One region of the Streptomyces sp. NPDC002870 genome, then DNA from elsewhere that is predicted to be linked to it. Evidence: riboswitches for the same ligand, from Rfam matches in the RefSeq annotation. Region 1 holds a riboswitch; each other region holds the start of a gene.
What was found. Region 1 has a riboswitch for cyclic di-AMP ahead of ACFYWY_RS23840 (peptidoglycan DD-metalloendopeptidase family protein). Riboswitches for the same ligand answer to the same signal wherever they lie in the genome.
Positions count from the first base shown of each region.

Region 2: it holds a riboswitch for cyclic di-AMP, as region 1 does, so the genes downstream of both, ACFYWY_RS20855 (M23 family metallopeptidase) here and ACFYWY_RS23840 (peptidoglycan DD-metalloendopeptidase family protein) in region 1, are expected to answer to the same signal.
Region 3: it holds a riboswitch for cyclic di-AMP, as region 1 does, so the genes downstream of both, ACFYWY_RS06560 (M23 family metallopeptidase) here and ACFYWY_RS23840 (peptidoglycan DD-metalloendopeptidase family protein) in region 1, are expected to answer to the same signal.
Region 4: it holds a riboswitch for cyclic di-AMP, as region 1 does, so the genes downstream of both, ACFYWY_RS07010 (NlpC/P60 family protein) here and ACFYWY_RS23840 (peptidoglycan DD-metalloendopeptidase family protein) in region 1, are expected to answer to the same signal.

Region 1 is NZ_JBIAPW010000020.1:131,536-138,491, forward strand. Features, by position in the region: gene ACFYWY_RS23835 (alpha-galactosidase) at 1-1,253, shown strand, start outside; cyclic di-AMP (ydaO/yuaA leader) riboswitch at 1,748-1,901, shown strand; gene ACFYWY_RS23840 (peptidoglycan DD-metalloendopeptidase family protein) at 1,906-2,862, shown strand; gene ACFYWY_RS23845 (SGNH/GDSL hydrolase family protein) at 3,022-3,822, shown strand; gene ACFYWY_RS23850 (STM4011 family radical SAM protein) at 3,841-4,782, opposite strand; gene ACFYWY_RS23855 (STM4012 family radical SAM protein) at 4,792-6,141, opposite strand; gene ACFYWY_RS23860 (STM4013/SEN3800 family hydrolase) at 6,138-6,944, opposite strand.
Region 2 is NZ_JBIAPW010000016.1:19,897-26,852, forward strand. Features, by position in the region: gene ACFYWY_RS20840 (GNAT family N-acetyltransferase) at 1-569, opposite strand, end outside; gene ACFYWY_RS20845 (HPr family phosphocarrier protein) at 733-1,014, shown strand; gene ACFYWY_RS20850 (GntR family transcriptional regulator) at 1,163-1,840, opposite strand; gene ACFYWY_RS20855 (M23 family metallopeptidase) at 2,019-2,789, opposite strand; cyclic di-AMP (ydaO/yuaA leader) riboswitch at 2,802-2,966, opposite strand; gene ACFYWY_RS20860 (M16 family metallopeptidase) at 3,196-4,584, opposite strand; gene ACFYWY_RS20865 (M16 family metallopeptidase) at 4,581-5,954, opposite strand; gene ACFYWY_RS20870 (DNA topoisomerase (ATP-hydrolyzing) subunit A) at 6,113-6,956, shown strand, end outside.
Region 3 is NZ_JBIAPW010000003.1:399,756-406,711, forward strand. Features, by position in the region: gene ACFYWY_RS06545 (LPXTG cell wall anchor domain-containing protein) at 98-1,369, shown strand; tRNA gene ACFYWY_RS06550 (tRNA-Met) at 1,495-1,568, shown strand; gene ACFYWY_RS06555 (PP2C family protein-serine/threonine phosphatase) at 1,763-2,926, shown strand; cyclic di-AMP (ydaO/yuaA leader) riboswitch at 3,189-3,345, shown strand; gene ACFYWY_RS06560 (M23 family metallopeptidase) at 3,357-4,421, shown strand; gene ACFYWY_RS06565 (aldo/keto reductase) at 4,597-5,544, shown strand; gene ACFYWY_RS06570 (PrsW family intramembrane metalloprotease) at 5,541-6,896, opposite strand.
Region 4 is NZ_JBIAPW010000004.1:87,130-94,085, reverse strand. Features, by position in the region: gene ACFYWY_RS07025 (alpha/beta hydrolase) at 1-49, shown strand, start outside; gene ACFYWY_RS07020 (NlpC/P60 family protein) at 46-1,101, opposite strand; gene ACFYWY_RS07015 (hypothetical protein) at 1,491-1,844, shown strand; gene ACFYWY_RS07010 (NlpC/P60 family protein) at 1,930-3,120, opposite strand; cyclic di-AMP (ydaO/yuaA leader) riboswitch at 3,123-3,286, opposite strand; gene pcrA (DNA helicase PcrA) at 3,594-6,035, shown strand; gene ACFYWY_RS07000 (M23 family metallopeptidase) at 6,172-6,956, opposite strand, start outside.

The DNA.
Region 1 (6,956 bases):
GCGGGGCCAGCCGGGCCTGGCACGCCTGGCAGCTGGCGCATGTGATCCCCGACGCGGCGACCGAGCGGCCCGTCCTCTACAACTCCTGGGAAGCCACCGGTTTCGACATCTCAGAGAAGCAGCAGCGGGCGCTCGCGCAGCGGGCGGCGGCCATGGGCATCGAGCTGTTCGTGGTGGACGACGCGTGGTTCGGCCAGCGCACCAGCGACCGGGCCGGGCTCGGCGACTGGACGCCCAACGCCGAGCGCTTCCCGCAGGGACTCGGGCCGCTCGCCGACGAAGTGCACGCGCTGGGGATGCAGTTCGGCATCTGGGTCGAGCCGGAGATGGTCAATGCCGACAGCGACCTCTACCGCGCGCACCCCGACTGGGTACAGCACCACCCGGGCCGCGCCAGGACCGAATTCCGCAACCAGCTCGTGCTGAACCTCGCGCGCGAGGACGTACAGGCCTATCTCTGGGAGCAGTTGGACACGCTGCTCAGCAGCGCGCCCATCGACTATGTGAAATGGGATTTCAATCGCTGCTTCACGGACGCCGGCTGGCCCGGGGAGGAGTACCCGCAGAAACTGTGGGTCGAGCATGTGCACGCGCTGTACGCACTCCTCGACCGGTTGCGGGCCGCGCATCCGTCCGTCGCCTTCGAGTCCTGCTCGGGCGGCGGCGGCCGGATCGACCTCGGCATCCTCTCCCGTACCGACCAGGTGTGGACCTCCGACAACACCGATCCGCTGGACCGGCTCGCCATCCAGCAGGGCTTCACCCAGCTGCACCCGGCGCGGGTCATGGCGGCCTGGGTCACCGACAGTCCCAATGTCCAGCTCAACGGCCGGTTCAGCACGCTCCGTTTCCGCTTCGTCAGCGCGATGGCCGGTGTTCTCGGCGTCGGCGGCGACCTCACCGAGTGGACCGATGAGGAGCTCGCCGAGGCACGCGGCTGGGTGGACCTCTACAAGAAGATCAGGCCGCTGGTGCAGCACGGCGAGCTGCACCGGCTGCGGGTGCCCGAGGGCGGGCTCAGTGCCGTGCAGTACGTGCGCGGCGACGAGAGCGTCGTCCTCGCCTGGCTGCAGGCGCAGCACTACGGCGAGCGGCCGCCCGGGCTCAGGCTGCGCGGCCTCGATCCGGCAGCCGCCTACGAGTGCCTGGACACCGGCGCCGTACACCGGGGGGCCGTACTCCTGCACCACGGACTGCATACCGGGCTCAAGGGCGACATGGACGCCACAGTGATCCGGCTGCGCCGCCGCTAGCCAAATCCGACTCCGACTCGGCCGCCGACGCGAACTCTGCCGGTGGTCGTCGGCGACGGCACTTTGTCCGTATTTGCGGTCGATAGCGGGAGGCGGTTTCCGAATTAAGGCGGCGGGAGCCGGTGGAATTCCTGTGGCGATGACAGGAATTAGGGGGTAAGTGGGAATGATCGGTAAATAGTCATTAAATGACGCTTCTGTCCGAATTGACCTGTTCGGCATGACGTGCCCCATCTACGGGTGAGATGAGACGCGGCCCGTGAGCAGGATCATATTCGTGACGGTGTGTGGTGGTCCGGCGGAGGCTGAATTCCGTTGCGGGAAGGAAAGTTGAGACCCGGTTGAGATCCACATTTTACGGAGGGTAACGGGAATTCTCCGGCGATATCGCATGGATCATTGGCCCAGGAAAGTGATGGCTTGTACCCGCCCGTCCGTCTCGCTTACGTTCCCGTCAATCCGGACGGACCGCCTAATCCTGCCGCCGACCGGAATTCGAAAATCCACCCACGTGTGGCAGGAGCGGGGGACCCAGGTAGTACGCCGATTCCGGAGTTCCGGACGGCTCGGGGTTTAGTCGCGCATTGCGCGGCCGGGCATCTCCAGCCCGAACCCGACAGCTCACCTCGTAGGCGCCGGAGAGGAATGCGCCATGCCCGCAAAGGGTAAGCACCGCCGTCCCAAGACCAGCCCGATCGCGCGCGGCTTCGTCGCCGCCGGCACGGGTGGCGTCGCCATCGCGCTTCCGCTGATGGGCGCCACCGGCGCCCACGCGGCGGGCAAGACCGCCCCCGCCGTGGCGCCCGCTACGGCAGTGACCGCCGCCGCGGCCCCTGCGGTGGCCAAGCCGGCCACCGTCCCGACCACGTACTCCGTCGTCTCCGGTGACTATCTGGCCAAGATCGCCAAGGAGCACGATGTACGCGGCGGCTGGAAGAAGCTGTACGAGGACAACCGTGAGCAGGTCGGCGAGAACCCGTCGCTGATCCACCCGGGCCTCAAGCTGACCATCGGCGCCAAGTCGAAGGCGAAGGCTCCGGAGAAGGCGCAGCCGCGCCACGAGAGCCAGGACCGGTCCGAGTCCAAGGCCGAGTCCAAGGTCCCGTCGAAGACCGCGTCGAAGGCCAGCGCCCCCTCCGGCTCGGACTCCGCCGCGCAGTCCGCCTCCGGCGACACCACGAGCGCCTCGCAGACCAGCGGCTCAGGCTTCACCGCCCCCGTCGACGGCGCGAGCGTCACCACCCCCTACCGCATGACCGGCGCCATGTGGTCCAGCGGTTACCACACCGGTGTCGACTTCGCGGCCTCCTCCGGCACCACCGTCAAGGCCGTCGGTCCGGGCACCGTCGTCTCCGCCGGCTGGAGCGGCGCGTACGGCAACGAGGTCGTCATCCAGCACAGCGACGGCAACTACTCGCAGTACGCCCACCTCTCCTCGCTCGCCGTCTCCGCCGGCCAGAGCGTGAGCGGCGGCCAGCAGATCGGCCTTTCCGGCTCCACCGGCAACTCCAGCGGCCCGCACCTGCACTTCGAGATCCGCACCGGCCCGAGCTACGGCTCGGACATCGACCCGCTGGCGTACCTGCGCCAGTTCGGCGTCTCCATCTGAGGCGCAGGCGCACACCGCTCTCGACTCCCCCCGTCCGGCGGCGCGGGGGAGTCGGCGTATTCCGGGTTGGACGAAACTTGACCGGTGGCATACATCACCCCTCGTCAACCCCTCCTTACGGTCGCGTAGGTCACATCCGTAAGGGAAAGATATGGTCTCGTGGCAGACGATTCGAGAACAGGGAACGTAGGGAACAAGGGCGCTTTCGGGTCGTACGCGGCGATCGGTGACAGCTTCACCGAGGGCGTCGGAGACCCCGGCCCGAACGGGATGTACGTCGGCTGGGCGGACCGTTTCGCGGTCCTGCTCGACGACCGGACGCCGGAACACACCTTCAGGTACGCCAACCTCGCCGTACGCGGGCGTCTCCTCGACCAGATCGTCGAGGAGCAGGTGCCGAGGGCGAAGGTACTCGCCCCGGACCTGGTGACGTTCTGCGCCGGCGGCAACGACATCATCCGGCCGGGCACCGACCCCGACGACGTGGCCGAGCGCTTCGAGCGCGCCGTCGCCGACCTCGCGAGCGTGGTCGGCACGGTCATGGTGACCACCGGATTCGACACGCGCGGGGTGCCGGTGCTTCGTCATCTGCGCGGCAAGATCGCCACGTACACCGCGCATGTACGGGCCATCGCCGACCGCTACGACTGCCCCGTCCTCGACCTCTGGTCGCTCAAGTCCGTCCAGGACAGGCGGGCTTGGGACACCGACCGGCTGCATCTGTCGCCGGAGGGACACACCCGGGTCGCGCTGCGCGCCGCCCAGGTGCTCGGACTCGATGTGCCCGCCGACCCCGACCAGCCGTGGCCGCCCCAGCCGCCGCGCGGCCCGCTCGAAGTGCGCCGCGACGACGTCCACTGGGCCCGCGAACACCTGGTGCCGTGGATCGGCCGACGGCTGCGCGGCGAGAGCTCCGGCGACCATGTCGAGGCCAAGCGCCCGGACCTGCTGCCCCTGTGACGTCGGCGGGTCGGGGTGCTACGGCCCTTCCGGCCTCCGAGTCTTCAAGGGCGCACCCAAGCTGACTGGGATCGGCTTTCCCGCTCCGTACGACGGCTGAGGAAAGGCGGGCACGGCGGGCACGGCCGGGATCCGCTCCAGGACACCGCCCGCGAACACGTCGTACAGCGGCAGCGCCTCCAGATGGACATAGCCGATATGGCAGTCGCAGACGGCTGCCGGACAGCCGCGCGGGCGCAGCGCCCGCCGGTAGGAGCCGTCGTAGAGATTGCCGAGCTCGTCCGGGACGAAGTGGCAGCGCCGCACCGTTCCGTCGCCGTCCACCGAGATCACCGACTCGCCCGTCCGGCACGGGAGTCCTGCCGAGCGGTGCGGATCGCGGCTGTACGGGAAGAACGGGTCGAGGTCCGTCCACTGAGCGGCCTCGGCGTCGGTGTAGCTGCGTCCCTCGGCCGCGTTCACCCAAAGATAGACAGGCGAGGGCAGATCGGCGCGCAGACGGCGGGCCTGGGCCAGGTGCTCGGGGAAGCCGACGACGCCGACGCTGAACCGGACCCCGCGCACAGACAGGTCACGGCACTTGCCGAGGAAGCGGTCGTACGGAGTCTGGCCCGGGTGGTACGTGCACCAGAGCGCGAGGGTGTCGAGATCGGCGTCCGCGACCCAGCCGGTGCGGCAGCTGAGGTTCGTCTGGATCGCGACCCGGCGGATGTGCGGCAGCCGGGAGAGCTCCGTGATTGTGCGGCGGTACCAGGAGCGGACCAGACCCTCGCCCCACGGAGTGAACAGAATCGACAGCTGGTCGTCCGTCTGCTCGGACGCCCAGGCGGCGAAGCGTTCGAGCGCGGAGCGGTCGGCACGCAGCTGCTCGGAGCTGTCGCGCCGCTTGGCGAAGGGGCAGTACGGGCAGTCGTAGTCGCAGGAGGCGAGCGAGCCCCGGTAGAGGATCGTCAGGTCCACAGCTTCGCCTCACTTGAGTTCGTACGCGGCCATGTCGGCGCGTACGGCGGGGGAGAAGAGCTCGGGGCCCACGGCGTCCGAGTGGGCCAGACCCTCGGCGGTCAGTCTCAGCCGGTCGGGCGCGGCGCTCTCGTCGAGCCAGCCGAGGGCGGCGAACCGGTCGAGCTCGAACGGGAAGTCCTCGACGGGCCGGCGGCCGAACCGCTCACGGTATCCGGCCACTTCCATGCCCTCGGCCTGGAGGAGCGACTGAAGGAGGTGGCGGCGGCGCGCCTCGTCCTCGTCGACCTCGCGCCCCACTTCGGCGCGGCTGAAGTCCTCGGTCGCCGTGTAGGTGTCGATGATGCCGCGTATCTCGCGCATGTCGACGGCGTAGTCGAAGGAGTAGTGCAGGGTCGAGGTGTAGGAGCGGGCGCCGCAGCCGAGACCGATCATGCCGTCGGTCTGGCATGCGTAGTCGTCCGCGCCCTGCGGCGGCGCGTCCGCGCGGCGGAACATCCGCATCGACACCTGCTCGTAGCCGTTCGAGAGCAGATGGTCGCGGCCCTCGCGGTACAGGAGCAGCCGCTGGGCGTCCCAGGCCCGATCGCCGGCCTCTCCGGCACGGCCAAGACCGGTCAACGGCCGCACATACAGGGGATAGAGATACAGCTCCTCGGGCTGCCAGGCGAGCGCGGCGTCCAGTGACCGCCGCCAGGTGTGCTCGGTCTGGCCGTCGATGCCGTAGATGAGATCGATGTTGAGGACGGGTATGCGGGCGTCGCGGATCCGGGCCAGGGCCGACTCGACGTCGGCGCGGCGCTGCGGGCGTACGGCCGCCCTGGCCTCCTCGTCGACGAAGCTCTGCACGCCGATGCTGAGCCGGGTGGCGCCCCGCTCGGCGAGGACGGTGAGCCGGTCGGCGGTCGCGGTGGCGGGGGACGTCTCGACGGAGAGCGGGACAGCGCGCAGATCGGCGCCCATCCGCTTCTCGGCGATGTCGCAGAGCCGGTCCAGCTCCCCGGCGGTGAGGAAGGTGGGGGTGCCGCCCCCGAACGCGGCCGCGGCGAAACGTACCGGCTCGGCGTCCCCGAGGGCGTCGCGCACGGCGGTCGCCTGGCGGTCGAGCGCGTCGAGATAGCGCGTGGTGAGCTCGTCGGGAGCGCCTATCCGCGTGAAGAGATTGCAGAAGCCGCAGCGGACCTCGCAGAACGGTATGTGGAGATAGAGGGAGAGCGCGTCCTTGCGTTCCCCCGCCCAGCGCTCGCTCAGCGCGGGCCGTCCGTTCCCCGGAAAGGGCCGGTAGGCCGTCTTGTGCGGATAGGCGTAGACGTAACTCTGGTATGGGCGCGGTGCGCTGCTCCGGAAATTGCTGCTCATGCTTCGGCCTCGAGGAAGAAGTGGGCGTACGGAACCGTCCAGACCACGTCGTGGCCGAGCCGGTGGCCGGTGAAGCCGTCGTCCCCGTACGCCGTGCCGTGGTCGGAACAGACAATCGCGAAGCAGCGGCGGCGGCTGCTCGCGGCGGCGAAGAGCCGCCCGATGTGCCGGTCGACGTACTCAAGGGCGGCAGCGTGCGTTTCGGGCGAATCACCCGCGTCCCGAGTGGCGCCGGGGAGGTGGAACCAGTTCGGCTGGTGCAGGGCCGGCACATTGACGAACAGGAACAGCCGCTGGTCGTACGGGAGTCCGGCGACGACCTTCTCGGCCAGGTCCACCTGGCGCTCGAAGGAGGTGCGTGACGCCACCCCGAACTCCGGGTCCCAGTGGCTCTCCTGGAACATTCCCGGCAGTACGGAGCCGAGCGGTCCCAGCTTGTTGAAGAACCCGACTCCGCCGATGCACACCGTGCGGTAACCGGCGTCAGCGAGACCTGAGACAAGGTCCGGGGTGTCGAAGACGAAGGTGCGGGCCTCGGTGGTCTCACTGCCCGCGAAGCGCGCGGCGAACAGACGCGGATGCGGTCCAGGGGCGGCCGGAGTGGGCAGGAAGCCGGCGAAGATCGCCTGGTGGGAGGCGTAGGTGAAACTGCCCGGGGCGTGCCGCTTCTCCCAGACGCCGCCGGGCAGATGGCGGGCGAGATTCGGGATCCGGCCCGTGGCGGCGAGCTCGGCGGCGACGTCGAAGCGCAGTGTGTCGAGGGTGACGAGCAGCAGGTCGTCGCGGCCGACGACGTCGGTCATGTCCGGGGTGTC
Region 2 (6,956 bases), on a different contig from region 1:
AGGGACTCGGCGGTCGGCTCCAGGTCGAGGGTCAGATGGACGGAGCCGTCCTCGAAGCTGCGCTTCTGGGTGTAGCCCGCATCCCGGAACACCTTGATCATCTTGTTGTTGGCCGGCAGCACCTCGGCGGCGAAGCGCCGGATCCCGCGCTCGCGGGCGACCGCCGCGATGTGTTCGAGCAGCGCGGACGCGACCCCGCGCCCCTGGTGAGCGTCCTGCACGAGGAAAGCGACCTCGGCCTCGTCGGCGGGGGCACTCGCGGGGCGGCCCTGCGCGTTGATCCGGTCGTAGCGGACAGTCGCGATGAACTCACCGCCGACCGTGACCGCGAGACCCACCCGGTCCACATAGTCGTGGTGGGTGAAGCGGTGGACGTCCTTGGCGGAGAGCCGTGGATAGGGTGCGAAGAAGCGGTAGTACTTCGACTCGTCCGAAACCTGTTCGTAGAAGCTGACCAGGCGCTCGGCGTCCTCGGTGGTGATGGGCCTGATGCGCGCGGTGCCGCCGTCGCGAAGCACCACGTCTGCTTCCCAGTGATCGGGGTAGGCGTGGTCCGGCTCGGTCTGCATGCCAGAAGCGTACGGCTCACCCACCGGTAGCGGCGGCTGTTGGCCGCGGGCAGTCTGAGGAGGTCCGACCGGCGGCCGCTCCCGGGCCGAAGGCCGGTGCGAGTACGCCGCAACCGCATGAGAGACTGGTCTAGACAACCGCTAAGACTTGAAGGGCAACACCATGGCTGAGCGCCGCGTCAATGTCGGCTGGGCCGAGGGCCTTCACGCCCGCCCCGCTTCCATCTTCGTCCGTGCCGCCACGGCCTCCGGCATCCCGGTGACGATCGCCAAGGCCGACGGCAACCCGGTCAATGCCGCCTCCATGCTCGCGGTGCTCGGCCTGGGCGCTCAGGGCGGCGAGGAGATCGTGCTCGCTTCCGAGGCGGACGGCGCCGACGCCGCCCTGGACCGTCTGGCCAAGCTGGTCGCCGAGGGGCTCGAGGAGCTTCCCGAGACCGTCTGAATCTGGCAGTCGAATTGCTCGACGGCGGAGCCGCGGCGTCCTGAATTCGGGAGATCGCGGCTCCGCTTTTTTGCGGTCCGGGCACCATGAATTCGGGCAGCATAAAAGCCGCCCCGCGAATATCTTCTCTTTGTATACGGTGCGGCTGTTAATTGCGGGCGCTTGCCGTGTTTACGGCATGTTGCGAAGTCCTCACCCGCTCGGGACGGCGCAGCCGGTGCGCGGCCGTGGCCCGCTCGGCATGCAGGGCGGTCAGCGCCCGCGCCCGTTCCACATCGCCGCGCGCCACGGCGTCCACGATCGCGCCGTGCTCGGCCCAGGACTCGATGGGCTTGGCGGGCTGGTCGATGGCGTACATCCAGGCGATCTTGTGCCGCAGCTGGGTGAGCAGGGCGGTCAGGCCGGGGCTGCCGGAAGCCTGGGCGAGCGTCTCGTGGAACCAGCCGCCCAGCGAGCGCAGATCCTCGCCCTGGCCGCGGCGGGCCCGCTCCTGCCCCAGTCTGACCAGACCGCGCAGGACTTTGAGGTGCGCTTCCGTGCGGCGCTGGGCGGCCCGGGCCGCGCCCAGCGGCTCCAGCAGCATCCGGACCTCCAGCAGGTCGGCCGCCTCCTGCTCGGTGGGCTCGGCGACGCAGGCGCCGGCGTGGCGGCGGGTGGTGACGAAGCCCTCGGACTCCAGTGTGCGCAGGGCCTCGCGCACGGGGACCCGGGAGACGCCGTAGCGGCGCGCCAGCTGCTCCTCGGTGAGCCGGCTGCCGCGCTCGAATACGCCGGAGACGATGTCGTCGCGGATCGCCGTGCATACCGAGTGCGCGGGAATGCGCATGACCGAACCTCCGCTTTAATCCGCGCGAAACGCAGCCGATTGACGCCTGTTCGGTGACTCTATTGCAGTGGGCCGGATTTTCCGATGGCCCCTGGAAATTCATGGATATCTTTTGGCCAGCGGGCCGAACGCCGAAGGCCCCGGCGGGGGCCGGGGCCTTCGTTCACTCGGGTGTCGGTCAGACGTCGACGCCGTGGGCGCGCAGGTACGCGACGGGGTTGATGTCGGAGCCGTACTCGGGGCTGGTGCGGACCTCGAAGTGGAGGTGCGGCCCGGTGGAGTTGCCGGTCGAGCCGGAGAGGCCTATCTGCTGGCCCGGGGTGACCCGCTGGCCGACCGAGACGCCGATGGACGAGAGGTGGCCGTACTGGGTGTACGAGCCGTCGTTCATCTTGATCACGATGTTGTTGCCGTACGCGCCCGCCCAGCCGGCCTCGACGACGGTGCCCGAGCCGACGGCCATGACCGAACTGCCGGACGGGGCACGGAAGTCGACGCCGGAGTGGCTGCCGGAGGACCAGAGCGAGCCGCCGGCCTTGTAGCCGGTGGTGAGGTGCGCGTCGGCGACGGGGAGCCGGAAGGAGTTGAGGCGCTTGCGCTCGGCCTCGCGGGCGGCGCGCTCCTTGGCTTCGCGAGCCTCCTTGGCGCGGGCCTCGGCCTTGCGCTTCGCCTCGGCCTCGGCCTTCGCCCTGGCGGCGGCCTCGTCGGCCTCCCGCTTCTGGGCGGCGGCCTGGTCGGCGATCTGGTCGGCGAGCGAGTCGGCGGCCACGATCTGGGTCAGGCCGGTGTCCTCGACCGCGGTGGCGCCGGGCTCGGCGGCGAGCGCCGGGGAAGCGAGGGTTCCGATGACGCCGGTGGTGGCAAGGGCCGCGACGCCCGCCATGCTCGCGCTCTTGCGCGTCAGGCGGCTCGGGGCACGGTGCTTCCCGGTGGCACGGGTGAACGCCATGAAGTGGCTGATCCTTTCCTTCCTTCTCGCCTACCGGGTTAGCTGACGGGTTCGGAGCAGGAAGGTCTCCTACGGGCTCCTCCGCACGGGTGCGAAGGCGTCCGATTCACCCCAGGGACTGATTGGGTCCCCGGCTCCCCAGGCTCGCGCCATACGGGGACTCGGCGATGGCTGTCCGATGCCGCGGGTGCGGCGGGCTACTGGCGGACAGCCGGACCGACGCTAGGCGGGGCATCTTTCATTCACCAAACAGACAGCCCCTTTTGTAGTGCATGCCACAGGGCAGACAGGCAACCTCTCCAACAAACCGGGCATAAGACAGAACCCCGGCATCGCTATGGAGGCCGGGGTTCCGATTGTCTGTTTTGAGTTGTTCGCCGAATATGGCCGATCGTCGTGCGGTCAATCAGCCCGTGACAACGGTCACTTCACCGATGCCCAGTGCCCTGACCGGCTCCTCGATCTGCGAGGCGTCGCCGACGAGCACCGTCACGAGCCGGTCCACCGGGAAGGCGTTGACGGCCGCGGCCGTCGCCTCCACGGTGCCGGTCTCGGCCAGCCGTACGTACAACTGCGCCTGGTAGTCGTCCGGGAGGGACTGCTCGACCTGGTCGGCGAGCGTGCCCGCGACGGACGCCGCCGTCTCGAACTTCAGCGGGGCGACGCCCACCAGGTTCTGCACGGCGACATCCCGCTCGGCGTCGGTGAGCCCCTCGGCCGCGAGCGTGCGCAGCACCTTCCAGAGGTCCTCCAGCGCCGGTCCGGTGTTGGGGGTGTCCACCGAACCGCTGATGGCGAGCATCGCGGCGCCCGACCCGTCGGGGGTGGAGCGCAGTACCTGGCCGAAGGCCCGTACGCCGTAGGTGTAGCCCTTCTCCTCGCGCAGCACGCGGTCCAGGCGGGAGGTGAGGGTGCCGCCCAGGCAGTACGCGCCGAGCACCTGCGCGGGCCAGACGCGGTCGTGCCGGTCCGCCCCGATGCGGCCGATCAGCAGCTGCGTCTGCACGGCGCCAGGCCGGTCCACGATGACCACGCGGCCCGTGTCGTCGGCCGTGATCGGCGGCACGGGACGGGGCGCGACGCTGTCGCCCTTCCAGGCGCCGAGGGTGTCGGCCAGCACCGCGTCCACGTCGACCCCCGTGAGGTCGCCGACGATCACCGCTGTGGCCGTCGCGGGCCGCACATGCGCCTCGTAGAAGCCCCGCACGGCCGCGGAGTCGATCCGGGCCACGGTCTCCTCCGTGCCCTGACGGGGGCGCGACATGCGCAGGGAGGCCGGGAAGAGCTGCTTGGAGAGCTCCTTGGCGGCCCGGCGGGCCGGATTGGCCGTCTCGTGCGGGATCTCGTCCAGACGGTTGCGTACGAGCCGCTCCACCTCGTTGTCGGCGAAGGCGGGTGCGCGCAGCGCCTCGGCGAGCAGGCCGAGTGCCTTGGGCAGCCGGGAGACCGGGACCTCCAGGGAGACGCGGACGCCGGGGTGGTCGGCATGCGAGTCGAGCGTCGCTCCGCAGCGCTCCAGCTCGGCCGCGAACTCCTCCGCGGAGTGCTTGTCGGTGCCCTCCGACAGGGCGCGCGCCATGATCGTGGCGACGCCGTCGAGGCCGTCCGGCTCGGTGTCCAGCGGTGCGTCGAGGCAGATCTCGACGGCCACCACCTGCTGGCCGGGACGGTGGCAGCGCAGCACCGTGAGTCCGTTGTCCAGCGTGCCTCGCTCGGGGGCGGGGAACGCCCAGGGCCTGGCCTCTCCAGCCGCCGGCTGCGGGTGGAACTGCATGGTCACGGCAGCGTCGCTCACTGGTCGGTCCCCTCGTGCTCGTTGGTCTCGTCGCTGTCGTCGCTGTCGTCGCCCTCGCCGTCGTCGGCCGAGATGGGCTCGTAGACCAGCACTGCCCTGTTGTCCGGGCGCAGCCGGGCCTTGGCGACCGCCTGCACCTCCTCTGCGGTGACGTCCAGCACCCGCTGCACGGCGGTCAGCGCCAGCTGCGGGTCACCGAACAGCACCGCGTACCTGCACAGTTCGTCGGCGCGGCCCGCGACCGTACCCAGCCGGTCCAGCCACTCGCGCTCCAACTGAGCCTGCGCGCGCTCCATCTCCTCGGGCGTGGGGCCGTCCGCGGCGAACCGCGCGAGCTCCTCGTCGACCGCGGCCTCGATCTGCGGCACCTCCACGCCGCCGGACGTCTTCACATCCAGCCAGCCCAGCGAGGGCGCGCCGGCCAGCCTCAGCAGGCCGAAGCCGGCCGCGACAGCCGTCTGGTCACGGCGCACCAGACGATTGTGCAGCCGGGACGACTCACCGCCGCCGAGGACGGTCAGCGCCAGATCGGCTGCGTCGCACTCGCGCGTGCCGTCGTGCGGCAGCCGGTAGGCCGCCATCAGCGCCCGCGCCGGGACCTCCTCGACGATCTCCTCGCGCAGCTGCTCGCCGATGACCTCCGCGAGCGAGCCGTCGCGCGGCGGCTGCTTGCCGTCGTGGGTCGGGATGGTGCCGAAGTACTTCTCGATCCAGGCGAGCGTCTGCTCCGGGTCGATGTCGCCGACGACGGACAGCACGGCGTTGTTCGGCGCGTAGTACGTACGGAAGAAGGCACGGGCGTCCTCGAGGGTCGCCGCATCCAGGTCGGCCATCGAGCCGATCGGCGTGTGGTGGTACGGGTGGCCCTCGGGGTAGGCGAGGGCGGTCAGCTTCTCGAAAGCCGTGCCGTACGGAACGTTGTCGTACCGCTGGCGGCGCTCGTTCTTGACGACGTCGCGCTGGTTCTCCATCGACTCGTCGTCGAGCGCGGCGAGCAGCGAGCCCATCCGGTCGGCTTCCAGCCACAGCGCCAGCTCCAGCTGGTGTGTGGGCATCGTCTCGAAATAGTTGGTGCGCTCGAAGCTGGTGGTGCCGTTCAGCGAGCCACCGGCGCCCTGCACCAGCTCGAAGTGGCCGTTCCCCTTCACCTGGCCCGAGCCCTGGAACATCAGGTGCTCGAAGAGGTGGGCGAGGCCGGTGCGGCCCTTGACCTCGTGGCGTGAGCCGACGTCGTACCAGAGGCAGACAGCGGCGACCGGGGTCAGGTGGTCCTCGGAGAGCACCACGCGCAGGCCGTTGGCCAGCCGGTGCTCAGTCGCTGTCAGGCCGCCGGAACCGGCCTGCGCTGTGGCCGTGTGACCCATGGGCATGTACGTCCCTTCGATCGCGATATGGAGAAGTCCTGCCACTGTATGCAAGCGCGCTGACACCTGGCGAAGTTCCGGGTCGCGGTCGGCGCTGTCAGTGGGACGGTCCACAATGGTCGGCGTCAGTTCCAGACCTGGTACGCGAAGGAGCAGCAGCCGCGATGGCCCGCCGCAGCACGAAGACCCCGCCGCCGGACGATTTCGAGGAGAGAATCCTCGACATTGACGTGGTGGACGAAATGCAGGGCTCCTTCCTCGAGTACGCGTACTCGGTGATCTACTCCCGGGCCCTGCCGGACGCACGTGACGGCATGAAGCCTGTGCATCGCCGGATCGTGTACCAGATGAACGAGATGGGCCTGCGCCCCGACCGGGGCTATGTGAAGTGCGCCCGTGTCGTCGGCGAGGTCATGGGCAAGTTGCACCCGCACGGCGACGCGTCGATCTACGACGCCCTGGTGCGGATGGCGCAGCCGTTCTCGATGCGCCTGCCGCTGGTCGACGGGCACGGCAACTTCGGCTCGCTCGGCAATGACGACCCGCCGGCCGCCATGCGGTACACCGAGTGCCGGATGGCCGACGCGACGTCACTGATGACCGAGTCGATCGACGAGGACACCGTCGATTTCCAGTCGAACTACGACGGCCAGGAGCGCGAGCCCGTCGCTCTTCCCGCCGCCTACCCGAATCTGCTGGTCAACGGCGCGTCCGGGATCGCGGTCGGTATGGCGACGAACATGCCGCCGCACAATCTGGGCGAGGTCATCGCCGCCGCCCGCCATCTGATCAAGCACCCGGGTGCGGACCTCGAGACGCTGATGCGCCTCGTCCCCGGGCCCGACCTGCCGACCGGCGGCCGGATCGTGGGCCTGACCGGCATCAAGGACGCGTACGAATCGGGGCGCGGCACCTTCAAGATCCGCGCGACGGTCTCCGTGGAGGACGTCACGGCGCGCCGCAAGGGCCTGGTCGTCACCGAACTGCCCTTCACCGTCGGCCCGGAGA
Region 3 (6,956 bases), on a different contig from region 1:
TGTCGCGGCGCTCTGCCGCGCTGCTCTTTGGTACGGCCGGCTACCGCCCATCCAGCGGAAGTCCGGCCCCTAGTCGATTCCTTGGGGGGAGTCCACCATGTCCGCTCGCCTAGCCGCCGCAGCCGCGATCACCGTCGCCGCCACCGCCGGCGCCACCCTTGTCCCGCTCACCGCCGCGGCCCACGCCACCCCGGCGGGCTCCGGCAAGCCGCTCACCATCGAGCTGGGCGCCCCCGCGCCGGGCGGGCCGCTGACCCGTGGCGGGGCGAGTGAGACCTTCTCCTTCACGGTGAAGAACTCCGCGGACAAGCCGGTGGACTTCCAGCCGTGGCTGGTCGGCGAGACGGACGGCGCGAGCCCCTTCGCGGCCTCGCACCTGGTATTCGACGTGCAGCCGGTGAACGCCCCGGCGACCGACGAGTTCGTCGGGCAGCAGGGCATCGGCGCGCAGGGCCACTTCCACCCGGCTCAGCAGGGCAGGAACGCCCCCTTCTCCGTGCCCGCCAAGGGCGAGCTGAGCTGGAAGGTGTCCATCGGCCTCGGCAAGAACTACCCGTCCAACAACGGCAACCTGAGGCTCGTCGCCGCCGACCTGGCCGGGAACGCGAAGTACGAGAAGGACGACACCGTCGCCTTCGAGACCAGCCCGAAGATCAACGCCGCACCCGCCTCCATGTGGCTCCGAACCGACGAGAACGAGCCCATCAAGCCCGGTCTGTGGGGCAACGTCGACCTGTTCCACCAGCTCAAAGGCGAGGGGACCTTCGACACCGACCTGGCGACCACCCTGGAGATCGCTCCGGAGCCCGACGCCGACGGTGAGGTTCCGGAGCTGGTGATCGAGGAGTGGCTCGGCGACGGCAAGCTGGTCAGGGCCCCGAAGGTGCCCGGCCTGGACAGGTGGCAGCTGGCCGACCTCCCCAAGAGTTACTTCACCGAGAAGGGGAAGCTGCACCGCTACATCCTTCGCGTGCGCGTCATCGACTTCAAGGGCATCCAGAAGCCGGTCAAGCTCACGCTGCGGGCGACGACGTCGCTGACCGAGGGGAACACGATGCCGTTCCTGGAGGCCGAGGCCAAGATCACGGTCGCCCCCGAGCGCGGCACTGACCCGAGCGGCAAGCCGACCGTGGCCCCCTCCCCGACCGCGTCCGCCTCGCCCTCCCCGACCGCGTCCGCGACGCCGTCCGGGACCCCGTCGGCCTCCGCCACGACCTCGGCCGCGGCTGCCGCGAACGACTCCGTCACCACCACCGGCGCCCTCGCCAGCACCGGAGCCTCCAGCTCCACCTGGTACGCGGCGATCGCCGCCGCGGCCCTGATCGCGGCGGGCGGCGCGCTCACCGCACTCCGCCTGCGCCGCCGCTGAAGCAGCGCGTTGCGCCCAGCCGTGGGCGACGCCCCTCCGGAGGGCCTTCGGAGGGGCGTCAGAACAGGCTCACGCACTAAATGGAGTTGATCTTGCTCCGGATGGCGTAAGGTTGTGTTTACCGACGCGGGGTGGAGCAGCTCGGTAGCTCGCTGGGCTCATAACCCAGAGGTCGCAGGTTCAAATCCTGTCCCCGCTACTGAAGGCAGTGGCCCGGCACTCGACAAGAGTGCCGGGCCACTGTCGTATCTCCTCACTTGTCTCCCACGTCTCCCTCGCTCACGCCCGCGTCGTCCGGTTGGCCGATGGTGAGTCGCCCCCCGGCGCGGCTACAGCCAGCCTGGGAAGGGCGCGGTACCGTCCGCAGCCAGGCGGACGGGCAGGAGATGTCAGGTGGTGCACCGACAGCAGGACGGCGGCTACAGCGCTCCTCGCGTCGTCCGTGTGCTCCCCACGCTGATGATCGTCGGCGGTCTTGTCTTCGACTACTTCACCCCGCCCAGATTCACGGCCGTGCCGTTCTTCGCGGCCGCCCCGCTGATCGCCGCGCCCTTCTCCTCCTGGATCGCCACACTGCTGACCGGCATCGCGGCGACCCTGTCCGTGCTCGGTCTTCGCTACTACAACGAGACCGTGTCCGAGGTCACCTCGTTCACCGAGCTGTTCACCGTGCTCACGGTCGCCGGGCTCGCGCTGCTCATCAATCGCCTCGTACGGCTCGGTCGTGAGCGCCTCGCCTCCGCCCGGGTGATCGCCGAGGCCGCGCAGCGCGCCGTGCTGCCCGCCCCCGCCGCCCGGATCGGCGGGCTGCAGATCGCCGCGCGGTACGAGGCGGCGCAGGCGGACGCCTTCATCGGCGGCGACCTCTTCGCCGTACAGGACACGCCCTTCGGGGTGCGGCTGGTGGTCGGGGACGTACGGGGCAAGGGGGTGGGGGCGGTCGAGACGGTGGCAGTGGTCCTCGGGGCGTTCCGGGAGGTCGCCGAGCAGGAGAGTTCCCTCGAAGGGGTCGCCGCGCGTCTCGAGCGGGCGCTGGCTCGCGAGGGCACACGGCGGGACGAACTGGATGCCGTCGAGGGGTTCACCACCGCCGTGCTCGCCGAGATCCCGCCCGGCGAGGGCGTGGTGCGGGTGGTGAACCGGGGCCACCCGGAGCCGCTGGTGCTGTACGCCGACGGGGACCTGGACATCCTGGAGCCGACCCAGGCCGCGCTGCCGCTGGGAATGGGCGAGCTGGGGGCGTGGCCGGACAGCTCGGAGGCGCATCCGCTGCCTCCCGGGGCGACGCTGCTCCTCTACACGGACGGTCTCTCCGAGGCGCGCGACAAGGGCGGCGTCTTCTACGACCCCGGCCGGCGGCTCGCGGGCCGGCTCTTTCCCGGGCCGGAGGAGCTGCTGGACGCGCTCGTCGACGATGTACGACGGCATACGGGCGGCGGGACCACGGACGACATGGCGCTGCTGGCGGTCAGCCGCCCCACCGAGGCGCAGCCGGACCGCCGCAGGATCGTGCCGGTGATCAAAGCCCTTGGAGGCTCTGATCACCGAAGCGACTGAAGGCCATCGCGCGGCCATGGGCCGCCGCAGGACCGGCACCGTGCGTAGTCGAGGCGCACCCCACCGATAACATCTGATGCACTGTCAGACGAAAGTTCCGGTCCGGGTGTCGATCAAGTCGCCCGATTCCGGCCGCTTGTGTCCTGGTAAGTCCCCGTCAAAGTCGCTAATGATCACTCGGAACAGCTTGGAATACAGCCCCGGCGTCTATTAACGTTCGATAACGCAGCGCGGTTGTCCCAGTCGTCGCAAGAGACGGCACCGTGCGCACGCGCCGAATCCCGCAAGGGAACCGGGGAACCACCAATTGGGGTGAATCGGGCACCTTTTGCCGCTCTTTCCGCGGTTCGAGGCGCTCGTAGGAGACCTTCCTGCTCCGAACCCGTCAGCTAACCCGGTAGGCGAGAAGGAAGGAAAGGAGCACGCCTCCGTGGCGTCCAACAAGCCTGCCCCCGAAGCTCCCTTCGGAACCCTGGAAACTGACTTCTTCGGCAACGAACCGGCGGAGCGGGCATGGGAGGAATGGAACCCCACCGAGGACTCCGTCCGTCCGGTGCGCGGCAGGCACCGTGTCATGAAGCAGCGCGGCGGGCTCGCCCGCAGCTCCACGGTGCTCGGCGTAGGCGTGATCGCCGCGGTAGGCGCGGGGGGCATGGCCACCGCGCAGGACAAGCCGCCGGTCTCCATATCTCTTCCCGACTCGATCGCGGACAACCTGCCTGAAGCCAAGTCCCTGCCTGGCGTGGGCTCCCTGATGTCCGACGACGCGTCGGACGCCGACGCGGGGAACGTGAACGCGGCCCCGCTCACGGCGATGACCCTCGCCTCGGACTCCGGCGCCGAGGCCGGACCGGACAGCGCCGCCGGCGCCGGTGAGGCGCTGCGCGCCCGCATTCTCCAGCAGGCCGAGCAGCAGCAGGCGGAGGCCGACGCCGAGGCGAAGGCGGCCGCGGAGAAGCTCGCGGCAGAGAAGGCCGCGGCGGAGGCCGCGAAGCAGCAGACCGCGGCGGAGGCCAAGGCCGAGGCCGAGAAGCTCGCGGCCGAGAAGGCCGCGGCGGCGAAGGCAGAGGCCGAGCGGCTGGCCCAGCTCGCCAAGAGCTACGCCCTGCCCACCTCCTCGTACACCATCACCTCCACGTTCGGCGAGTCCGGCTCCATGTGGTCCTCGGGCTACCACACCGGCCTGGACTTCGCGGCCCCCACGGGCACGCCGGTCAAGGCGGTGCACGGCGGCACCGTCAAGTCGGCGGGCTGGTCCGGTTCTTACGGCTACCGCACGGTGCTGGAGCTCGAGGACGGCACGGAGGTCTGGTACGCCCACCAGTCCTCGATCTCGGTCAGCGCCGGCCAGAAGGTGACGACGGGCGAGACGATCGGCCGCGTCGGCGCGACGGGCAACGTGACGGGCCCGCACCTGCACCTGGAGGTCCACACGCCGGGCGGGTCGGGGCTCGACCCGATGGCATGGCTGCGCGGCAAGGGCCTCAGCATCTGATCGTGCGCCACAGTCCCCGGCAGCTCTGGCGCACACCCCCCGACGCCAGGGCTGCCGGCACAGCGCGTAGACCGGCACAGCGCGTGGACCGCAGCGCGCACACCGGCGCAGACCGCACACCGGCGCAGGGCGCAGAGCCGGAATAGCCCGCGCCGCCACGGTCGTTGATCCACCCATGACTTCTCTGCGAACCCTCGGCTCGTCCGGCATCGCCGTCTCCCCGCTCGCTCTCGGCGGCAATGTCTTCGGCTGGACCGCCGACCAGGCGCAGTCCTTCGCCGTGCTCGACGCGTACACCGCCGTCGGCGGCAACTTCGTCGACACTGCCGACGCCTACTCCTCCTGGGCACCGGGCAACGAGGGCGGCGAGTCCGAGACCGTCATCGGCAACTGGCTGGCCGCGCGCGGCAACCGTTCCGACGTCGTCGTCGCGACCAAGGCCGGCGCGCACCCCCAGTACCGGGGACTCTCCGCCACCACCCTCAAGGCCGCTGCCGAGCAATCCCTGAAGCGGCTGCGTACCGACTACATCGACCTGTACTACACGCACTTCGACGATCCGAGCGTCCCCGTCGAGGAGATCATCACGACTCTCGACCAGCTGGTGCGGGACGGCAAGGTCCGTGCCATCGCCGCCTCCAACCTCAGCCCCGAGCGGCTCCAGGCGTCCCTGGACTTCTCGGAGCGCGAGGGACTTGCCCGCTACGTCGCGCTCCAGCCGCGCTACAACCTCGTCTCCCGTGACACGTACGAGGGCGAGCTGCGGGACACCGCCGCCCGTGCCGGGCTCGCCGCCGTCCCCTACTCCGCGCTCGCCTCCGGCTTCCTCACCGGCAAGTACCGGCCGGGTGTGGCGGTGGACAGCGCACGGGCCGCAGGCGCGAGCAAGCACCTGGAGACCGGGCGGGGCCTGGCGGTCCTCGCCGCGCTCGACAAGGTCGCCCGGGACCGTGGCGCGCGGATCGCGACCGTCGCACTCGCCTGGCTGGCCGCACAGCCGACCGTCGTCGCGCCGATCGCCTCGGCCCGCACGGTCGAGCAGCTGCCCGCGCTGACCGCGGTCGCCGAGCTGGAGCTGACGGCCGACGAGCTGGCCGAGCTGACCGCGGCGTCGGACATCTAGCTGCGGTACGGGTTGTAGCCGCCGTAGTCGCGGTACGGCGGCGGCGTCCACACCCGGCCCGTCGCCCGTGCCGCGTACGTCAGCGCGGGAGCGGCGACGTCCTTGCGCTGCCACAGGTGGTGCAGCAGCTCCTGCTCGCGCTCCGCGAAGTCCGCTCCCGCCGCGCCGCGGTGGGCGCGGTGGCGCAGAAAGGCCAGGGACGTCGCGAACCGCTGGTACTCCGACACGGCGTGCGCGGCGGCCGGTCCGTGCGCGCGCCGGGCGACGTCACGGGCCATCGTGCGCGCCCGCATCGAGGAGAGCGCGCCCGGCTCGGCGGCGGTCAGCCAGCCGGCCGCGGCGTACGCGGGCAGCTCGGTGGATATCGTGCGCAGTTCGCGCTGCCGGGTCCAGACCGTCAGCCAGGTCAGCAGCCCGAAGACGGGGACCATGAACGCTCCGTACACGACGTAGAAGCCCCACGGGCCGAAGAGCGACGACGAGCCGTTCCACAGGGCGTGCATGCCCATGGCGAGGGCGAGGCCGAGCAGCGGCAGCAAGATCCGGCGGATGCGCTGTCGCCGGGTGGCGAGCGCGGCGATCCCGAAGCCGATGCCGGTCAGCACGGTGAAGAGCGGGTGGGCGAACGGCGACATCACGACGCGTACGAAGAAGGTCGCCGCGGTCACGGAGGCGAGCCCCGATGTGCCTATCTCCTGGTCCTCGCCGAAGGCGCTGCCCAGGTAGAGGATGTTCTCGGTGAAGGCGAAGCCGGTCGCGGTGAAGCCGGCCACGACCACGCCGTCGACGAGCCCGGTGAAGTCCTGTCTGCGGAAGATGAAGATCAGCAGGATGGCCGTGGCCTTCGCGCTCTCCTCGACGATCGGGGCGATGACCGTCGCGCCGAGCGTGTCCGCGCTCGCCGGGTCGGCGGTGGCGGTGGCTATCCACCGGGTCGCGAAGGAGTTCGCGATGATCGCGACGAGGGCGGCGGCGAACGCGCCCCAGGCGAACGCGAACAGCAGATTCCGCCAGGGCCCCGGCTCGACCCGGTCCAGCCAGCGGAAGGCCGCGGTGAGGAGCGGGACGGGAAGGGTCGCGAGGCCGAGACCGACCAGGAAGCCGTGGGTGCCGGTCTGTTCGCGTACGAGCGCGAGGATGACGAGGCCGGAGAGTGCCAGCAGGGTGATCAGCGCCCCCGCTCGTAGCGCCCTGCTGCGCCAGATCCGGGAGGCGCGGCGGGGTTTGTAGCGCCAGCGGGCACGCTCCGGCACGGCGGCGAGCAGCTCGGCGATGTGCTGCTGCTCGAACGCCGGGACTGCCGGATGCGGTGCGGGATCCGGTGCGGGGTCCTGCGGGGACGACTCGTACACCCATCGACCCTAACGAGGGCCACTGACAACTGGCGACGGTGTCCTTGCTGCTACTCAGGG
Region 4 (6,956 bases), on a different contig from region 1:
CGAGTGGCTGACGCAGCAACTGCGGCCGGGTCTCACCCCGCCGGCCTAGGCGGGGCGGGTCGCGCCCGCGAAGGGCATCTCGTCGATCGGCGCGACGCGGACCGGGGCGCCGGGGCGCGGGGCGTGGATCATCTGGCCGCCGCCGATGTACAGGCCGACGTGGCTGATACCGGAGTAGAAGAACACCAGGTCGCCGGGGGCGAGTTGGGAACGGGAGACCCGTCGGCCCGCGTTGATCTGCGTGTACGTGGTGCGTGGCAGCGCGATCCCGGCGGAGCCCCAGGCGGCCTGGGTGAGCCCGGAGCAGTCGAAGGAGGCGGGCCCGGTCGCGCCCCAGACGTACGGCTTGCCGAGCGCTCCGTAGGCGTACGCGACGGCCTGGGCGGCACGGGGGTTGGGGGCATCGAGGGAGCCGCGCGGGACGGCTGACCGGTCGGCACGCGTGTCCGCGGGGCTTTCCGCGCTGTTCGAGCTCTCGTACGAGGCGCGCTGTACGGCGGTGAGCTCGGCGAGGAGGCGTTCGGCGGCCGCGAGCTTGTCCTGGACGGTGGCCTTGTGCTGGGCGAGCTCGGTCTGCCGGGCCTTGAGAACGTCCATGCGCTCGCCCGCCTCGGCTCTCAACCGGGCGATCTCCACGAGTTGTTGGTGCACACCGCCGATGGCGTCCGCCTGCCGTGTGCCGACCCGCTCGGCGAGCGCGGCCCGCTCCAGATACTCGTCGGGATCGGAGGTGAGGGCGAGCTGCAACCCCGGGTCGATGCCGCTGGCGCGGTACTGGGCGGTGGCGATCGAACCGAGGGCGTTGCGTGAGGCGTTGAGCCGCTCAGTCCTGCGGGCGGCCTCCTCGCGCAGCCGGTCCAGCGACGCCCGGGACTTCGCGGTCTGTTCCTTGGCCCCGTTGTACTTCTCGGTGGCGGCCTCCGCCTCCTGGTAGAGCTTGTCGACCTTGGCCTTGATCTGCGCGGGAGTGAGACGGGGCTCGGCGTGCCCGGTCCCGTCGAATGCGGTGGCGGTCGCTGCGCCGGCGAGCGCGAGGGTGGCGGCGGTCCGTGCGGCGGGCCCGCTGAGCGGATGCTGCTTGGGTTTCCGGTGCGCTGCCACGAGGGCGTCCACGTCCTTCCGTCTTCCCTGTGGTCCGAGTCCGAGTCCGGCTCCGAGTCCGAGCCGAGCCAGACGCGGAGTCCGAGCCGAGTCCGACGGCGGTCCGCACAGGGGAGCGGCCCGCCGCCGGAGTTCTCGGCGGGGGTGGCCGACTGCCGCCCAGGAGCTCGGCGGCGGTGGGGAGTCGGTCACCTGAGCAAGGACGCTAAACCTGGGAGTCGTGGGAATGAGGCGTGGACCGGTACTGCCCGAAGCTGGACATGTGAGACCGCTTTCTGAGAGCGGAACTGATGGTGCCGGCCCGGATCCCCGTGGCGCTGTGACCGATGCGGCGAATGAGGCATACCTGCCTGGAGATCGGTGGTATGGGGAGGGCTAGGCTCCGCGACATGGACGTACTCATAAATGTCTTCGTCGCCCTGCACATCATCGGCATCGCGTCGCTGCTCGGCGGCTTCCTCACTCAGATGAAGGCGATGGGCGCGGGGACGGCCCGCTTCACCCCGGCGATGCTGCACGGCGCGCTGACCATGTTGATCACGGGCGTCGCGCTGGTGGGCCTGAATCAGGCGGACGATCAGCCGGTGAACAACCTGAAGGTCGGCATCAAGCTGGCGGTGCTGGTCGTGATCCTGGGCCTGGTGTACGTCAAGCGGGACGAAGAGAAGGCGGAGAAGGCGCTGTTCGGCGCGGTGGGCGGGCTGACGGTCGCGAACATCTTCATCGCGACGCTTTGGACGTGAGCGGGGCCGTGAGCCGGGCGTGAGCCGGCCATGAGAACGCCCGGGCGCCGCTGTCGGCCCCGGGCGTTCGTGCGGTGAGCCGGTCTCAGGCCGGGCGCACGCTGCCGTAGATCGGCATGTAGTAGATCGACTCCTCGCGCACGTTCGTACCCGGCTTGGGCGCGTGGATCATGTTGCCGTCGCCGATGTAGATGCCGACGTGGCTGATGTCGTCGTAGAAGAAGACCAGGTCACCCGGGAGCAGATCCTTCGTCTCGACCCGCTCGCCCACCTTCACCTGGTCCCAGGTGGTGCGCGGCAGGTCCACGCCCGCCGCCTTCCAGGCGGCCTGGGTCAGTCCCGAGCAGTCGTACGAACTCGGGCCCGACGCTCCCCAGACGTACGGCTTGCCGATCTGGGAGCGGGCGAAGGACAGGACCTTCTCGGCCTTGGCCGCGTACGTGGCGCCACCCGTGGAGCCAGTGCCGGTGCCGGTGCCGGTGCCGGTGTCCGACCCGGTGCCTGTGCCTGTGCTGCCGCCCTGGTTCTGCTCCTGCTCCTGGCGCCGGCGCTCGGCCTCCGCCGCAGCACGGGCCTCTGCCTCTTCCTGGGCCTTGGCCTCGGCCCTGCGGCGGGCCTCTTCCTCCTTCTGGCGCTCGATCGCCGCGAGCCGCGCCTTCTCCTCGGCCGTCAGCTTCGACAGCAGCGTGCGCGCCTCTGCGAGCTTCGCCTGGACGTCCTTCTTGCTGGTGCGCAGAGCCTGCTGGGAGCGGGTGAGCGACTCGAGGCTCTTCGTCGCCTCCGCTCGCTGCTCGGCGGCCGCGGCCCGCTGGGTCTCGTAGTCCGTGATGGCGCTGCGCTGACGGTCGGTCATCCGGTCCATCAGCTGCGTCTGGTCGAAGTACGCCTGCGGGCTGTCCGCGAAGATCAGCGCGGCGGTCGGGGTGACCGCGCCCGTGCGGTACTGCGCGGCCGCGTAGGTGCCGAGCTCCCGGCGGGACTCGTTGAGTTTGTCCGTGCGCTTGGCGGCGTCGTCGAGCAGTTCGTCGACCTCGCGGCGCTTCTCCTCGGTGGCTTCCTTGGCCTTGTTGTACTTCTGGGTCGCCGTGCCGGCCTGCCGGTAAAGGTCGTCGACCTTTTTCTGGACGTCTTCGACCGAGGGCTTCGGCTCGGCGGGTGCGGCGTTGGCGCTCTGCGTCGACAACAGGGTGACGGAGGCGAGGGCTGCCGTCGTGAACCCGACGGCGGGGGAGGTCTTAACGGTTCGCGTTTTGCGATGCGACGCCAAGGCCGGCATCTCCTTCTTCCGTGGACCGCCTACCGGGTTAGCTGTCGGGTTCGGGCGGAACGGAAGATCGCCCTACGGACCGGATGGGGCACGGTCCGATTCACCCCGGTTGTGCATGGTGGGTCCCCGGTTCCGAACTTCCTTGCGGAAAGCCCGAATTCGGCGCAGGCTGCCCGATGTGGCGTGGATCGCCAGGGGGATACGGGCCACCTGGGGGAGCACGCTAGCCAACTGGTGTGGCTGCTGTGAAGGTTGATGTTCGATATGTCCGATACATTTTCGTGACCTTGGTGATCGTCGGACCGATACCTTCCGCATGATGACCCGGCGACGCGGCCCGATCACGGAGGGTCGCGGGCGTCGTGCCCGGCGGGATCGCGCCGCCGTATGGCCGCTGTATGCCCGCTGTATCGCCGCCGCATCGCCGCCGTATCCCAATGCGGCGGCGAGCTGTCAGTGCGGCGGCCTAGACTCGTAGAGCGATGAGCAGCCTCTTTGACGACAGCTTCCTGGCGGACCTCCAGCCCAGCGCGGAGCACCACCCGCCGCCACCCGAGGACTCGGCCCCGGAGGAGATCCCTCACGATCTCTTCCAGGGCGCTTACGACGTCCCCCCGGCCCGGGACCCTTACCACCGCGACGGCGCCCCGCGCACCGTCGTGGACCCCGCCGCTCTGCTCGAGGGGCTGAACGAGCAGCAGCGTGCCGCCGTCGTGCACACCGGCTCGCCGCTGCTCATCGTCGCCGGGGCCGGGTCCGGCAAGACCCGGGTGCTGACCCACCGGATCGCGCATCTGCTGGGCACCCGCAGCGTCCACCCCGGCCAGATACTGGCGATCACCTTCACGAACAAGGCCGCCGGCGAGATGAAGGAGCGCGTCGAGCAGCTGGTCGGCCCGCGCGCCAACGCCATGTGGGTCATGACCTTCCACAGCGCCTGCGTCCGGATCCTGCGCCGTGAGTCGAAGAGGCTCGGCTTCACCTCGTCGTTCTCGATCTACGACGCCGCCGACTCCAAGCGCCTCATGGCCCTGGTCTGCCGTGATCTGGAACTCGACCCCAAGAAGTTCCCGCCGAAGTCCTTCAGCGCGAAGATCTCGAACCTGAAGAACGAGCTGATCGACGAGGAGACCTTCGCCGACCAGGCTGTCGACGGCTTCGAGAAGACGCTCGCCGAGGCGTACCGGATGTACCAGGCGAGGCTGCGCGAGGCCAATGCCCTGGACTTCGACGACATCATCATGACGACGGTGCATCTGCTCCAGGCGTTCCCGGACGTGGCCGAGCACTACCGGCGCCGCTTCCGCCATGTCCTGGTGGACGAGTACCAGGACACCAACCACGCTCAGTACACACTCGTACGCGAGCTGGTGGGTCCCTCGGGCCCGGACGACGACCCGGCCGAGCTCTGCGTCGTCGGCGACGCCGACCAGTCGATCTACGCCTTCCGGGGCGCGACCATCCGCAACATCCTCCAGTTCGAGGAGGACTACCCGGACGCGACGACGATCCTGCTGGAGCAGAACTACCGCTCCACGCAGACGATCCTCTCCGCCGCCAACGCCGTCATCGAGCGCAACGAAAGCCGCCGCCCGAAGAACCTGTGGACCAACGCCGGCGCCGGCGCGCAGATCACCGGCTATGTCGCCGACACCGAGCACGACGAGGCGCAGTTCGTCGCCGACGAGATCGACCGGCTGACGGACGCAGGCGACGCGAAGGCGGGCGATGTCGCCGTCTTCTACCGTACGAACGCCCAGTCCCGTGTCTTCGAAGAGATCTTCATCCGGGTCGGACTGCCGTACAAGGTCGTCGGAGGAGTGCGCTTCTACGAGCGCAAGGAGGTCCGGGACGTCCTCGCGTATCTGCGGGTTCTCGCCAACCCCGAGGACAATGTCCCGCTGCGCCGCATCCTCAATGTCCCCAAGCGCGGTATCGGCGACCGCGCCGAGGCGATGATCGACGCCCTCGCGCTGCGCGAGAAGATCACCTTCCCGCAGGCGCTGCGCCGCGTCGACGAGGCGTACGGCATGGCGGCCCGCTCCGCCAACGCCGTCAAACGGTTCAACGTGCTGATGGAGGAGCTGCGTACGGTCGTCGAGTCGGGCGCCGGACCGGCCACCGTGCTCGAGGCCGTCCTGGAGCGGACCGGCTACCTCGCCGAATTGCAGGCGTCGACCGATCCGCAGGACGAGACGCGCATCGAGAACCTGCAGGAACTGGCCGCCGTGGCCCTGGAATTCGAGCAGGACCGCGCCGAGGAGGAAGGCGCGGGCACGCTCGCCGAGTTCCTGGAGAAGGTCGCGCTCGTCGCCGACTCCGACCAGATCCCGGACGAGGACGAGGACGGTTCCGGCGTCATCACGCTGATGACGCTGCACACGGCGAAGGGCCTCGAGTTCCCCGTGGTGTTCCTGACGGGCATGGAGGACGGCGTCTTCCCGCACATGCGCGCCCTCGGCCAGGCGAAGGAGCTGGAGGAGGAGCGGCGCCTCGCGTACGTCGGCATCACGCGCGCCCGCGAGCGCCTCTATCTGACGCGGTCGTCGATGCGCAGCGCCTGGGGTCAGCCCTCGTACAACCCCCCCTCGCGCTTCCTGGAGGAGATCCCGGGACAGCACCTGCAGTGGAAGCGGACCGGTCCGATGGCTGCGCCCGCGGGTCCGACGTCCGGCATCGCCTCTTCGCTCTCGTCCTCGCGTTCACGCGCGGGCGGCGCTGCTTCGGGCTTCGCCACGCGGCGTACGACCGACAAGCCGGTGATCTCGCTGGTGGTCGGAGACCGGGTCACGCACGACCAGTTCGGCCTGGGGACCGTGGTGGAGGTGACGGGGTCGGGCGCGGACGCGCAGGCGACGATCGACTTCGGGGACACCAAGCCGAAGCGGCTGCTGCTGCGGTACGCGCCGGTCGAAAAGCTCTGATCGGTGCTCTGGCCGGTGCCCTGAGCGGGCTCTGGTCCGTGGGCTGCCCTGATCCGTGCGCTGAGCGGGGCTCTGGCTCCGTGCACTGAGCGGGCTCTGGTCCGTGCGCTGCCCTGATCCGTGCTCCGAGCGGTCTTTACGTCGGGTCGAGGCCGTGGCTGCGAAGCCACGGCAGCGGGTCGATCGCCGAGCCGCCGCCGGGCCGTACCTCGAAGTGGAGGTGCGGCCCCGTGGAGTTGCCGGAGTTGCCGGAGTACGCGATGACGTCACCGGCCTTGACCGAACCGGAGCGGATCTTGGTGCTGCTGAGGTGGCAGTACCAGGTCTCGGTGCCGTCGGACGAGGTCACGATGGCCATGTTGCCGTAGGCGCTGTTCCACTGCGTACGGACGGTGCCGTCGGTCGCGGCCATCACCTCGGTGCCGTACGACACCGGGAAGTCGATGCCGGTGTGCACGGACATCCAGTTGACGCCGGCCTGCCCGTAGTACGCGCTCAGGCCGTCTCGTTTCACCGGCAGCACGAACTTGGGGCGCAACGCCTCGCGGCGCTTGGCCTCATCCTCGCGCTTCTTCTTCTCCGCCTCCTGGCGCGCCTTCAGGTCGAGGCGTTCCTGGGTGCGCGACGCGCGGTCGCCGAAGTCGCGGGCGTCGGCGCTGAGAGCGGCGAGCTGCGTGTCCATCTTGTTGTTGGCCGCGATCGCCTTGGGGGAGGACGGATCGGCCGCCTCCACATTGCTGTCGCCCTTGGTGTCGCCGCTGGCGCCGAGGCTGCCGACGGAGGCGGCGGCGATGCCGGCGACGCCCATCACACAGGCGGAGGGCACGGCGACGGTGAGGAGCGCGGAGCGCTTCGCGGGGGTACGGCGACGGCCGCGGGACCCGCCGGAACGGCGGACGGGGCGGGGGATGACGGCGGCGA